2 regions of the Clavibacter tessellarius genome follow, and region 1 is predicted to be linked to the other one. Evidence: riboswitches for the same ligand, from Rfam matches in the RefSeq annotation. Region 1 holds a riboswitch; the other holds the start of a gene.
What was found. Region 1 has a riboswitch for thiamine pyrophosphate ahead of thiM (hydroxyethylthiazole kinase). Riboswitches for the same ligand answer to the same signal wherever they lie in the genome.
Positions count from the first base shown of each region.

Region 2: another riboswitch for thiamine pyrophosphate. It lies ahead of FGG90_RS03185 (ECF transporter S component); the one in region 1 lies ahead of thiM (hydroxyethylthiazole kinase).

Region 1 is NZ_CP040788.1:1,487,162-1,492,836, reverse strand. It holds gene FGG90_RS06845 (MFS transporter) at 1-315, opposite strand, end outside; gene FGG90_RS16170 (cupin domain-containing protein) at 431-1,321, opposite strand; gene thiD (bifunctional hydroxymethylpyrimidine kinase/phosphomethylpyrimidine kinase) at 1,451-3,739, opposite strand; gene thiM (hydroxyethylthiazole kinase) at 3,736-4,563, opposite strand; TPP riboswitch at 4,554-4,645, opposite strand; gene FGG90_RS06825 (hypothetical protein) at 4,674-4,961, opposite strand; gene FGG90_RS06820 (S9 family peptidase) at 5,000-5,675, opposite strand, start outside.
Region 2 is NZ_CP040788.1:695,622-701,296, forward strand. It holds gene treY (malto-oligosyltrehalose synthase) at 1-1,563, opposite strand, end outside; gene glgX (glycogen debranching protein GlgX) at 1,560-3,764, opposite strand; gene FGG90_RS03180 (hypothetical protein) at 3,965-4,297, shown strand; TPP riboswitch at 4,432-4,532, shown strand; gene FGG90_RS03185 (ECF transporter S component) at 4,568-5,221, shown strand; gene FGG90_RS03190 (ABC transporter ATP-binding protein) at 5,224-5,675, shown strand, end outside.

The DNA.
Region 1 (5,675 bases):
GCCCGTGGCCACGCCGTAGACGAGCAGCGTGAGGGCGAACACCTGGCGCCGGCCGATGCGGTCGGCGACCAGGCCGCCGACGCTCGCGCCGATCGCCATGCCGAGGAACCCGGCGGACGCGACGAGGCCGAGCTGGCCCGCATCCGCCTTCCACACCACCGCGAGCTGCGCGATGACGAACGAGATGAGGCCGACGTCCATCGCGTCGAGCGCCCAGCCGACGCCGCTGCCGCCGAGGATGCGCGAGTGCGCGCGGGTCCAGGGGAGTCCGTCGAGGCGCTGGGCGCGCGTGCGCGGCGAGGTGGTGGTGGTCATGGTCCTGGCTTCCGGGAGGGCGCTCGGGTCGGTCGCGCGCCTCGCGGGATGGGGAGGAGGCGCTCGCGGTGGATCGAGCGTAGCGCCGGGGCGGGCCGCGGCCCGCCCCGGGACGTCACAGCCCCCGCACGCGCTCCGCGAGCCGCTCGAACGCCGCCGCGTGGGTGACCCGCAGCGCGTCCCACGACGCCGTCATGTCGACGCGCTCGGGATCCGCGACCACCTCGGCGAAGCCGTGCTGCGCCCGCGGCACCGCGTCGCCCGGGAGCACGAGCGACTGGATGAAGGCGCCCGTGTCGTCCGAGAAGGTGAGCGTGTGGCTGGCGACGTTGCGGTGCCAGTCGTCCGACGGCCAGGACAGGAACGCCACGTGGCGGGGCGCGACGCCCGGCTCGGACGCCGAGACGTAGCTGCCGTAGTGCTCCTCGCCGGGCGAGAGGATCTTGTAGGAGCCGTTGTCGAGGTACACGAGCAGCGCCTCGTCGAACGGCTTCTCGCCGTACATCGCCGTGTAGCGGAGCGCGTGCACGAGCACGGGGGCGCCGAGCGGCACGTGGTGCCCGGCGGCCGGGGTGGCGGTCGGCGTCGCGACGGAGGCGGGCACGGCCGGCTGGAGGAACTCCTCGTCGGTCACGTGCGCGCCCCAGCCGGTCGCGGACACGGGGTCGTCGCCGTCCTCCAGCACCGCGATGTGCTCCATGGGCGCGTGGGCCGTGGCGCCGTGCCAGTGCTCCTCGCCGGCCTCGATGTACACGGATCCGCCGGGCGCGACCTCGACGACGCCGCCGTCGCGCGTGCCCACGCGGGCGATGCCGGACGTGACGTGGAGGGTCTGCCCGAGGACGTGCGAGTGCCAGACGGTGCGGGCGCCGGGCGCGAAGGTGACGGCCGCGACGACCGCGCGCTGGTCGGCGGTCTGCGGGGTGGAGAGCCAGCGGAGGCGGACCTCGCCCGTGAACTGGTGGGCGGGCATCGTGACGGCGGGGGTCTCGGCCTGGACGCGCATGCGGTGTCCTCTCTGTCGGGCACGCGGGTGCCCGGGTCGTGGAACGGGGAGCCCCGGCGCGGTGTCGCGTCGGGGCACGGGCATCCTCCCGCGGGTGCGGCTGGGAACGCGGCCGGGCGTCCCCAGGGATCAGCCGAGCGCCTCCGGGGCGCGGAAGAAGTCGCGCTCGTACGCGGACGACTGGAGCGACGCCGCGAGCATCTCCCGCCTCCGCGTCGGCCCCGCGAGCACGGCGGCCTCGTCCACCAGCTCGCCCGCGCGCCGGGTGGCCTCGGCGAAGGCCGGATCCGCGTACGTCGCCAGCCACGCGCCGTACGGATGCGCGTCCCCGGCCGCCGTCGCGGCCTCGCCCACCGCGCGGAGCCGCGTGCCGACGTCCGCGTAGATCGTGTAGCAGGGCAGCAGCGATGCGACCAGCACGGCGTAGTCGCTCGTCGCGGCGTGCGCGAGGAGGTGGTCGACGTACGCGCGCGTCACGGGCCCGGCGACCATGGGCGCCGGGTGCCGCGACAGCCACTCCGCGTGCAGCGCCGACTCCGCGGCGATCGCGTCGGCCGCGGCCCGCGCCCACGTGACCTGCGCGTCCGGCGTCGGCGCGAGCTGGCTCGCCCGGGCGAGCACGCGCGAGTAGGCGCGCAGGTAGATCGCGTCCTGCGCGAGGTAGTGCGAGAACCACGCCTCCGGGAGCGTGCCGTCGCCGAGCCGGCGGACGAACGGGAGGTCGTCGATCTGGCGGCGGAGGTCGGCGGATCCCGCCCACATCTCCGCCGCGATGGATCCCGCGTGCGTGCCGGCGGCGTCCCACAGCGCGCGCAGGTGGTCGAGCGGGCCGGCGCCGGATCCGACGTCGAGGTCGTCCGCGTGCGCGAGCGATCCCGTCAGCCACGACTTCGCCTCCGCGAGCACGGCCGACCAGTCGCCGCGGCGCGGGTGCAGGGTCGCGAGCGCGCTCGAGAGGGAGCAGCCCGTGCCGTGCGTGCTGGTGGTGGCGATGCGCGGACCGTCGACGACGTGGACCGCGCTCTCCTCTCCGGCCGCGCCCGGGGTCACGAGCGCGTCCGGGCAGTCGTCGGCGCGGAGGTGCCCGCCCTTCACGACGACGCGGACGCCGTGGCGGGCCGCGAGCGTCCGCCCCTGCGCGAGCGCCTGGTCCCACCCGTCGGCTTCGCGCTCGCCGAGGAGCGCGGCGAGCTCGGGCAGGTTCGGGGTGACGACGTCGGCGAGCGGCAGCAGGCGGCGGAGCGCCTCGGTCGCGTCGGCGTCGAGGAGCGCGTCGCCGGACTGGGCGACCATCACCGGATCCAGCACCACGACCGGCGGCCGCGCCGCGCGCAGCCAGTCGGCCACCTCGTCGACCACCGCGGCGGAGCCGAGCATGCCGATCTTCACGGCGTCGATCGTGACGTCGTCGGAGACCGCGTCGAGCTGCGCGCGGAGGAACGCCACGGGAGGGACGTGGATCTCCCGCACGCCCCGGGTGTTCTGCGCCACGAGCGCCGTGACGACGGCCATGCCGTAGCCGCCGTTCGCCGCGATGGACTTGAGGTCGGCCTGGATGCCGGCGCCGCCCGTGGGATCCGTGCCCGCGATGCTGAGGACGCGGGGGACGCGGGTGGGGTCGGCCGCCGCGGTGGGCGGGGTCGGCTCGGCGCTCGCCGCGTCGGCGTCGGCGTCCGCGTCCGCGTCCGTGCCGGCGTCCGCGTCCGTGCCGGCGGCCGCCCCCGCGCGCACCCGCGCCCACGCGTCCGCCAGCTCGCGCGCCGCCGCCTCCGGGTCCTCGGCCGCGCAGATCGCCGACACGACGGCCATGCCCGCCCCGCCCGCCGCGGCGATCGCGGCCACGTCGCCGACGTCCACCCCGCCGATCGCGACGCACGGCACGGGGGAGAGGCCCGCGATGATCCCGAAGCCGTCGTGCCCGAGCGGCGCCGGGTGGTCGGGCTTGGTGGTCGTGGGGCGGATCACGCCGACGCCGAGGTAGTCGACCGTGCCGGCCGGGAGCGCGCGCACCGCCTCGACGTGGGCCGGCGCGTTGGCGGTGAGGCCGAGCACGAGGTGCCGGTCGGGGCTGGCGGCGTCGAGCATCCGGCGCACGAGGTCGGCCGGCACGTCGGACTGGCCGACGTGCACGCCATCGACGCGGGCGCCGCGCGCGAGGGCCGCGAGCACCACGTCGACGCGGTCGTCCACGAGCAGCACCGGTCGGGGAGCGGATGGGTGCGCGGCCGCGTGGGCGTCGATCGCGTCCGCCGCCGCGACCACGGTCGCGAGCAGCTCGGCCGCGCTCGCGTGCTTGTCGCGGATCTGCACGGCCGTCGCCCCGCCCGCCACGGCCGCGGCGACCACCGCGGGCACGCCGCGCGGGCCGCACAGGGCCGGGTCGGTGACGAGGTAGACGGAGAGGTCGAGCCCGCTCACGAGAGGCGCTCGCGCTGGGCGACGAGCTCGGGCGTGACGGCGTCGAGCGCGTCGAGCAGCGCGACGGCGAACGACCCGGGCCCGCGGGCGCCCTCGGCGGCGACCTCCGCGGCGATCGTGTAGACGCTCGTCGCGGCGACGGCGGCCCGCAGCGTATCCGGATCCGTCGAGGCGAACGCCGCCATCACGGCGCCGAGCGCGCAGCCGCCGCCCGTCACCTTCGTGAGGAGCGCGTCGCCCGTGTGCACGCGCACGAGGCGGGTGCCGTCGGTGATGTGGTCGACCGGCCCGGAGACCGCGACGACCGTGCCGTAGGTGCGCGCGAGCAGCGTCGCGGCGTCGAGCGCCGCCTCGACCTCGTCGGTGGCGTCGACCCCGCGGCCGCCCGCGCCGCCGGTCGCGAGCGCGATGACCTCCGACGCGTTGCCGCGCACGATCGTCGGCGACAGCGCGACGAGCTCGTGCGCGAGCCGCGTGCGCACCGGCAGGGCGCCGACGGCGACGGGATCCAGCACCCACGGCGTGCCCGCCTCGCGCGCCGCGTGCGCGGCCTCGACGGCGGCCTCCCGCTGCTCCGCGTGCGGCGTGCCGAGGTTGAGCAGCACGCCCGACGCGATCCTGGCGAACGGCCCCGCCTCGGTCGGCACGTCCGTCATCGCGGGCGCGGCGCCCAGCGCGAGGAGGACGTTCGCGGTGAAGCCGGTGACGACCGCGTTGGTGATGCACTGCACGAGCGGCGTGCGCTCTCGCAGCAAGTGGAGGAGGTCCGCCGAGGCGGTCCCCGTCCCGGTGGTCTCGTGGGTGGACGGGCGCGCAGCGCTCATGATGACATCCCTCCGCCGGTGCGAACCGGATCAGGTGCGACGGGTCTCATCTCAGCCCTCGTGGGCACCCCGTGTCAGGGACCCACCCTAGGGGGAGCGGGCGAGCGCACCTACTCCCGGCGGTCGCCTCCGCGTCCGGCCTCACGCGCTCGCGGACGGCGCAGGGCGACGGCCCGCGTGATCGCGACGACGAGACCGATCAGGGCGGCGGCGAGGCCGAGCAGGATCGCCGTCATCTCGAACGACGTCACCTCCGTGATGCGCAGGTACAGCGACGTGTCGATCTCCCCGTAGAGGGCGTCGAACATCGAGAAGCGGGTGAGGTAGCCGAGCCCCGCCGTCACCGCCGCCGCCATGCCCGCGCCGATCAGCACGGAGGCGATCACGGCGGAGGTCACGCCCGAGGATCGCGAGGGCGACAGCGCGGCGACCCGCCTCAGGTGAGCCCCGCCACGTCGAGCACCCACGCGTAGTCGGAGGCGCGCTCGCGCCACGCGTCGTAGCGGCCCGACTTGCCGCCGTGGCCGGCCTGCATCTCGGTGCGCAGCAGCACGGGCGCGCCGACCTCGCGGAGGCGGGCCGTCCACTTGGCCGGCTCGACGTAGAGCACGCGCGTGTCGTTGAGGCTCGTGACGGCGAGGATCCGCGGGTACTCCACGCCCTCGCGCACGTTCTCGTACGGCGTGTACGACTTCATGTACGCGTACACCTCGGGGTCGTGCAGCGGGTCGCCCCACTCGTCCCACTCGATCACGGTGAGCGGCAGCGACGGGTCGAGGATGCTCGTCAGCGCGTCCACGAACGGCACGCCCGCGAGGATCCCGGCGAAGCGGTCGGGCGCGATGTTCGCGACCGCGCCCATCAGCAGCCCGCCGGCGCTGCGGCCCTCGGCCACGAGCTTCTCCGGGCTCGTCCACCCGCGCGCGATGAGGTGGTCGGCGGCCGCGACGAAGTCGGTGAAGGTGTTCCTCTTCGTGAGCGTCTTGCCCTCGTCGTACCAGCGCCGGCCCATCTCGCCGCCGCCCCGCACGTGCGCGATGACGAACGCCATGCCCCGGTCGAGCAGCGACAGCCGGGCGATGGAGAACGACGGGTCGATGCTCGCCTCGTAG
Region 2 (5,675 bases), 790 kb from region 1:
GGGCGCGACCTCGCGGAGCTTCTCGAGCGCGTCGCGCCAGGCCTCGGGCGTCTCGGAGAGCACGTCGATGCGGGCGCGCACGTCCTCGCCGCGCTTCGTGTCGTGCGTCGAGAGCGTCGTCATCGCGTGCGGCGCGATGCGGTGGCGCTCCAGCTGGCGCGCGTGGAAGTCGTCGACGTCGATCGCGAAGATCGACGGGTCCGCGCCGACCTCGTTGAGGGAGACGAGGCGCGAGTAGCGGTAGAACGCGGTGTCCTCCACGCCCTTGGCCATGACCATGCCGCTCGTCTGCTGGAAGCGCTGCGCGACGAGCGTGGACGGGTCGGAGAGCTGGGGCATCAGCGCGTCGATGGTCGCGACGAGGTCGGGGCGGCTGGTGCGCGCGGCCTCGGCCGCCTCCTCGAGGTGCGCGAGCCCGCCGGGCAGGTAGCTGCGGTAGACGGGGAAGGTCGCGAGCAGCTCGGCGATGGCGTCGGCGGCGTCGGCCGGGGCGTCCTCCACGAGGCGCTCGAGCCGGAGGACCTCGCTGCGGAGGATCCCGTCGGCGATGCCGCGCTTGGTGCCGCGGATCATGTCGGCCCAGCTCGTGAGCTCGCCCTGCGGCAGGCCGCGGAGCGACGCCTCGAGGTGGTCGAGCTCGACCTGGCCGTCGGGGTCGACGAGCACGCGGTCGATCTCCGCGAGCGCGTCGTAGCCCGTCGTGCCGGCGGTCGCCCAGTCGGTGGGCAGCGTCTCGCCGGGCTCGAGGATCTTCTCCACGAGCACGTAGGCGCCGCCCGTGATGCGCGCCAGGTCGTCGAGGTAGCCCTGGGGGTCGAGCAGGCCGTCCGGGTGGTCGACCCGGAGGCCGTCGGCGAGGCCCTCGCGGAACCAGCGCGAGATCTCCGCGTGCGACTCCTCGAAGACGCGCGGCAGCTCGACGCGGATGCCCGCGAGCGTGTTGACCGCGAAGAAGCGGCGGTAGTTGAGCTCGGCGTCGGCGCGGCGCCAGTTGATCAGCTCGTAGGACTGGCGCTCGTGCACCGTGCGGGCGTCCGCGTCGTCCTCGGCCGTGCCGGGCGCGACGGGGTAGCGGGTGTCGTAGTAGCGGAGCTCGACGGTGCCGTCGTCGCCGCGCACGAGCTTCAGCTCGTCGAGCTCGGACTCGCCGTCGCCGAGCACGGGGATCCGGACCTTGCCGCGCCCGAAGTCCCAGTCGACGTCGAAGGCCTCGGCGTACCGGCTCGCGGTGCCGTGGGTCAGCAGGTCCCACCACCAGAGGCTCTCCACCGGGGTGGCGACGCCGACGTGGTTCGGGACGATGTCCACCAGCACGCCCATGCCGAGCTCGTGGGCGCGGTCGGCGACGGCCTTGAGGCCCGCCGCCCCGCCGCGCGTCGGGTCCACCTGCGCGTGGTCGACCACGTCATAGCCGTGGTCGGATCCGGGCTCGGCCGTGAGGATCGGGCTGAGGTACACCCAGTCCGCGCCGAGGTCCTTCACGTACGGCAGCTGCGCGGCCACGGCGGCGAGGTCGAAGGACTCCCGCACCTGGAACCGGTAGGTGGAGATGGGGGTTCTCAACTGATGTCGCTCCTTGGGTCTGCGGCGGGCCGGTCGGCCTGCGCGTGGGTGAGGACCGCGAGGCTCGCCGCGACCGAGTGGTCGGGCTCCACCTCGGGCTCCGTGTAGGCGCGCAGCACCACGAGTGCCTTGGCCGCCACGTCCACGACGCTACTCGCGCGGAGGGCCGTCGAGTCGGCTCCGACGCCCGCGGTGTCGATCACGGTCTCCCACGCGTCCGCGTACTCGTCCGACGGGAGCGTGAAGGACACGGGCTCGTCGTGCGCGTTGAAGTACAGGAGGAAGTGCGTGTCGTAGATGTCCTCGCCGCGGCGGTCGCGCCCGCGGATCCCGTTGCCGTTGAGGAACATGCCGATCGCCCGGAGGCCGGACTCCCAGTCGTCGTCCACCATGGGCGTCGCGTCGGCGTCGAGCCACACGATGTCGGGCAGCGGCTCGCCCTCGCCGCGGCGCACGGGCCGGCCGTCGAAGAAGCGCCCGCGACGGAACGTGGGGTGCTCCTTGCGCAGGCGCACGACCGAGGCCGTGAACTCCGCGAGCGGCTGGTCGGCCTGGTCCCAGTGCACCCAGCTGATCTCGTTGTCCTGCGCGTACGTGTTGTTGTTGCCCTGCTGCGTGCGGCCGAGCTCGTCGCCGTGGAGGATCATCGGCACGCCCTGCGACAGGATCATCGTCGCGAGCATGTTGCGCTGCTGGCGGCCGCGCAGCGTGAGGATCGCCGGGTCGTCCGTCGGCCCCTCCACGCCCATGTTCCAGGAACGGTTGTGGCTCTCGCCGTCGTTGTTGTCCTCGCCGTTCGCGTCGTTGTGCTTCTCGTTGTAGGAGACGAGGTCGGCGATCGTGAAGCCGTCGTGCGCGGTGATGAAGTTGATCGACGCGACCGGCCGGCGGCCCGAGTGCTCGTAGAGGTCGGCGGATCCCGTGATGCGGGCCGCGAACTCGCCGAGCGAGGAGGCCTCGCCGCGCCAGAAGTCGCGCACCGTGTCGCGGTACTTGCCGTTCCACTCCGTCCACTGCGGCGGGAAGTTGCCCACCTGGTAGCCGCCGGGGCCCACGTCCCACGGCTCGGCGATGAGCTTGACCTGCGACACCACCGGGTCCTGCTGCACGAGCTCGAAGAAGGTGGCGAGCTTGTCGACGTCGTAGAACTCGCGCGCGAGCGCGGAGGCGAGGTCGAAGCGGAAGCCGTCCACGTGCATCTCGGTCACCCAGTAGCGCAGCGAGTCCATGATCAGCTGCAGCGCGTGCGGGTGGCGGACGTTGAGCGAGTTGCCCGTGCCCGTGTAGTCCATGTAGTAGGTGGGGTCGTCCTCCATGAGCCGGTAGTAGGCCTGGTTGTCGATGCCCTTGAACGACAGCGTCGGGCCGAGGTGGTTGCCCTCGGCCGTGTGGTTGTAGACCACGTCGAGGATGACCTCGATGCCGGCCGCGTGCAGCGCCCGCACCATCGACTTGAACTCCTGCACCTGCTGGCCGAGCTCGCCCGTGGACGAGTAGGCGTTGTGCGGCGCGAAGAACCCGATGGTGTTGTAGCCCCAGTAGTTGCGGAGGCCCTTCTCGAGCAGCGTGTTGTCCTGCACGAACTGGTGCACGGGCATCAGCTCGATGGCCGTCACGCCGAGTCGCTGCAGGTGGTCGATGACCGCGGGGTGCGCGATGCCGGCGTACGTGCCGCGCAGCTCCTCGGGGATCCGCGGGTGCAGCTGCGTGAGGCCCTTCACGTGCGCCTCGTAGACGACGGTCTCGCTGTAGGGCGTGCGGGGGAGCCGGTCGCCGTCCCAGTCGAAGAACGGGTTGACCACGACGCCGAGCATCATGTGCGGGCCCGAGTCCTCGTCGTTGCGGCTCGCCGGGTCGCCGAACTCGTACGCGAACAGCGACGGGTGCCAGTCGAACTCGCCGCAGGTGGCCTTCGCGTAGGGGTCCAGCAGCAGCTTCGCGGGGTTCGAGCGGTGCCCGGCCTCGGGCTCGTACGGCCCGGTGACGCGGTAGCCGTAGCGCTGGCCCGGCTGCACGTGCGGGAGGTAGCAGTGCCAGACGTGCGCGTCGACCTCGGTCACGTCCACGCGGGTCTCGGTGCCGTCCTCCTCGATGAGGCACAGCTGCACCCTCTCGGCGACCTCGCTGAAGAGCGCGAAGTTCGTGCCGCTCCCGTCGAAGGTCGCGCCGAGCGGGTACGGGTTTCCGGGCCAGGTGTGCAAGTGGTCCTCCAGTTGGGTCGACTCGTCCGCCGACGGCGCGCGTGCGCGCGGGTCCGTCGGGGGCGGGGCAGGCGGTGGATCCGCGTGGGCCGCAGCGGCGGGGAGGCCGGATGCGACGCAGCGACGCACCAGGGGCGAGGCTACCGCGAGGACGCGGATCGCCCGGCATCCGGCGGGCCTCGCGGGGTACGGTGGGACGCATGACCAACCTCGTCGCACAGCTCGCAGAGAACGTGAAGAACGCCGGAGTGGGGACGGTCTACGGCGACCCCCTCGACATCGACGGCTCGACCATCGTCCCGGTGGCATTCGCCTGGTACGGCTTCGGCGGGGGCAGCGACCTCCCCGACTCCGACGGCAACGTCGCGGGCGGCGGCGGGGGCGGCGGCGCCACTTGGCCGATCGGCGCCTACATCGCCACCGACGGCGAGGTGCGGTTCCAGCCGAACGTCATCGCGCTGCTCGCGGTGGCCACGCCCGTCATCTGGATCTCCGGCAAGGTCCTCGTCAAGCTCATCAAGACGCTGAAGTAGCGCACGGCGTCCCCGGACGCGCACGACCAGCGCGGAGCGCGGGTGCCCTCGGGCACCCGCGCTCCCGTGCGTCCGTGGCATCTGCGCATCCCGGGCGCGCCGGATGCCCGACCGCGCGCTAGGATCGCACCGAACACGGGAGTCCGGTGAGCCGGGCTGAGAGGAAGACACCCAGTCTTCGACCGTCGAACCTGATCTGGATCATGCCAGCGCAGGGAGGCTTCCATCTCGCACCCGTGCCCTCTTCCACTCCTCCGAAGGGCACGTCCAATGACCGCATCACCCTCGTCCACCGCATCCGCCGCGAGCGTCGACCCCGGCGCCCGCGCTCCCCGCTCGGGCCTCCGCGCCCGCTGGCGCGTCATCGACATCGTCGTGGCCAGCGTCCTCGGCGTCGCGTCCGGCCTCGTCTTCGTCCTCTGGAACACGGCGTCCGTGCCGGTGAGCGGGCTCTTCGAGCCCCTCCTCCCGGGGCTCCAGGCCCTCGCCGGCGGCGGCTGGCTCTTCGCGGGCGTCCTCACCGGCATCGTGATCCGCAAGCCCGGAGCCGCCCTGTACGGCGAGCTCCTCGCGGCCTTCGTCTCGATGCTGGTCGGGAACGTCTGGGGCGTGAGCACGCTCCTCTCCGGCCTCACCCAGGGCCTCGGCGCCGAGCTCGTGCTCCTCGTCTTCCTCTACGCGAACTGGCGCGCGTACGTCGCCGTGCTCGCGGGCATGGGCGCGGGCCTCGGCATGGCCGTGACCGACCTCATCACCTACTACCCGGGCTCCTCGCCGCTCTTCGTCGCCGTCTACACGATCGCGGCGCTCGTCTCCGGGGCGGTCGTCGCGGGCCTGCTCTCGTGGCTGGTGGCCCGGGCGCTCGCGCGCACGGGCGCGCTCTCGCGCTTCGCCTCGGGTCGCGACACCGCGGCCCGGGTCTGAGCGTGCGGCGGCCCGGCCGACGCGGGTCGGCGGGCGCGCCGGTCGCCGGCACCGCTCCCGGGGGCGGATCGTCCTCGGGCGGCGCCGCCGTCCGGGCCGTCGGCTGGGGCTGGCGCCACGCGGGCCGGAGCGCCTGGGCCGTGCGGGACGTCGACCTCGTCATCGAGCCGGGGGAGCGCGTCCTGCTGCTCGGCGCATCCGGCGCCGGCAAGACCACGCTGCTGCACGCGCTCGCGGGCGTCCTCGGCGGCGACGACGAGGGCGAGAGCCGGGGCGAGCTGCAGGTCGACGGCGCGGATCCGGCCGGCCAGCGGGGGCGCGCGGGCCTCGTCCTCCAGGACCCCGACGCGCAGGTGATCCTCTCCCGCGTCGGCGACGACGTCGCCTTCGGCTGCGAGAACCTCGGCGTCCCGCGCGACGAGATCTGGGCCCGCGTCCGCGACGCGCTCGACGC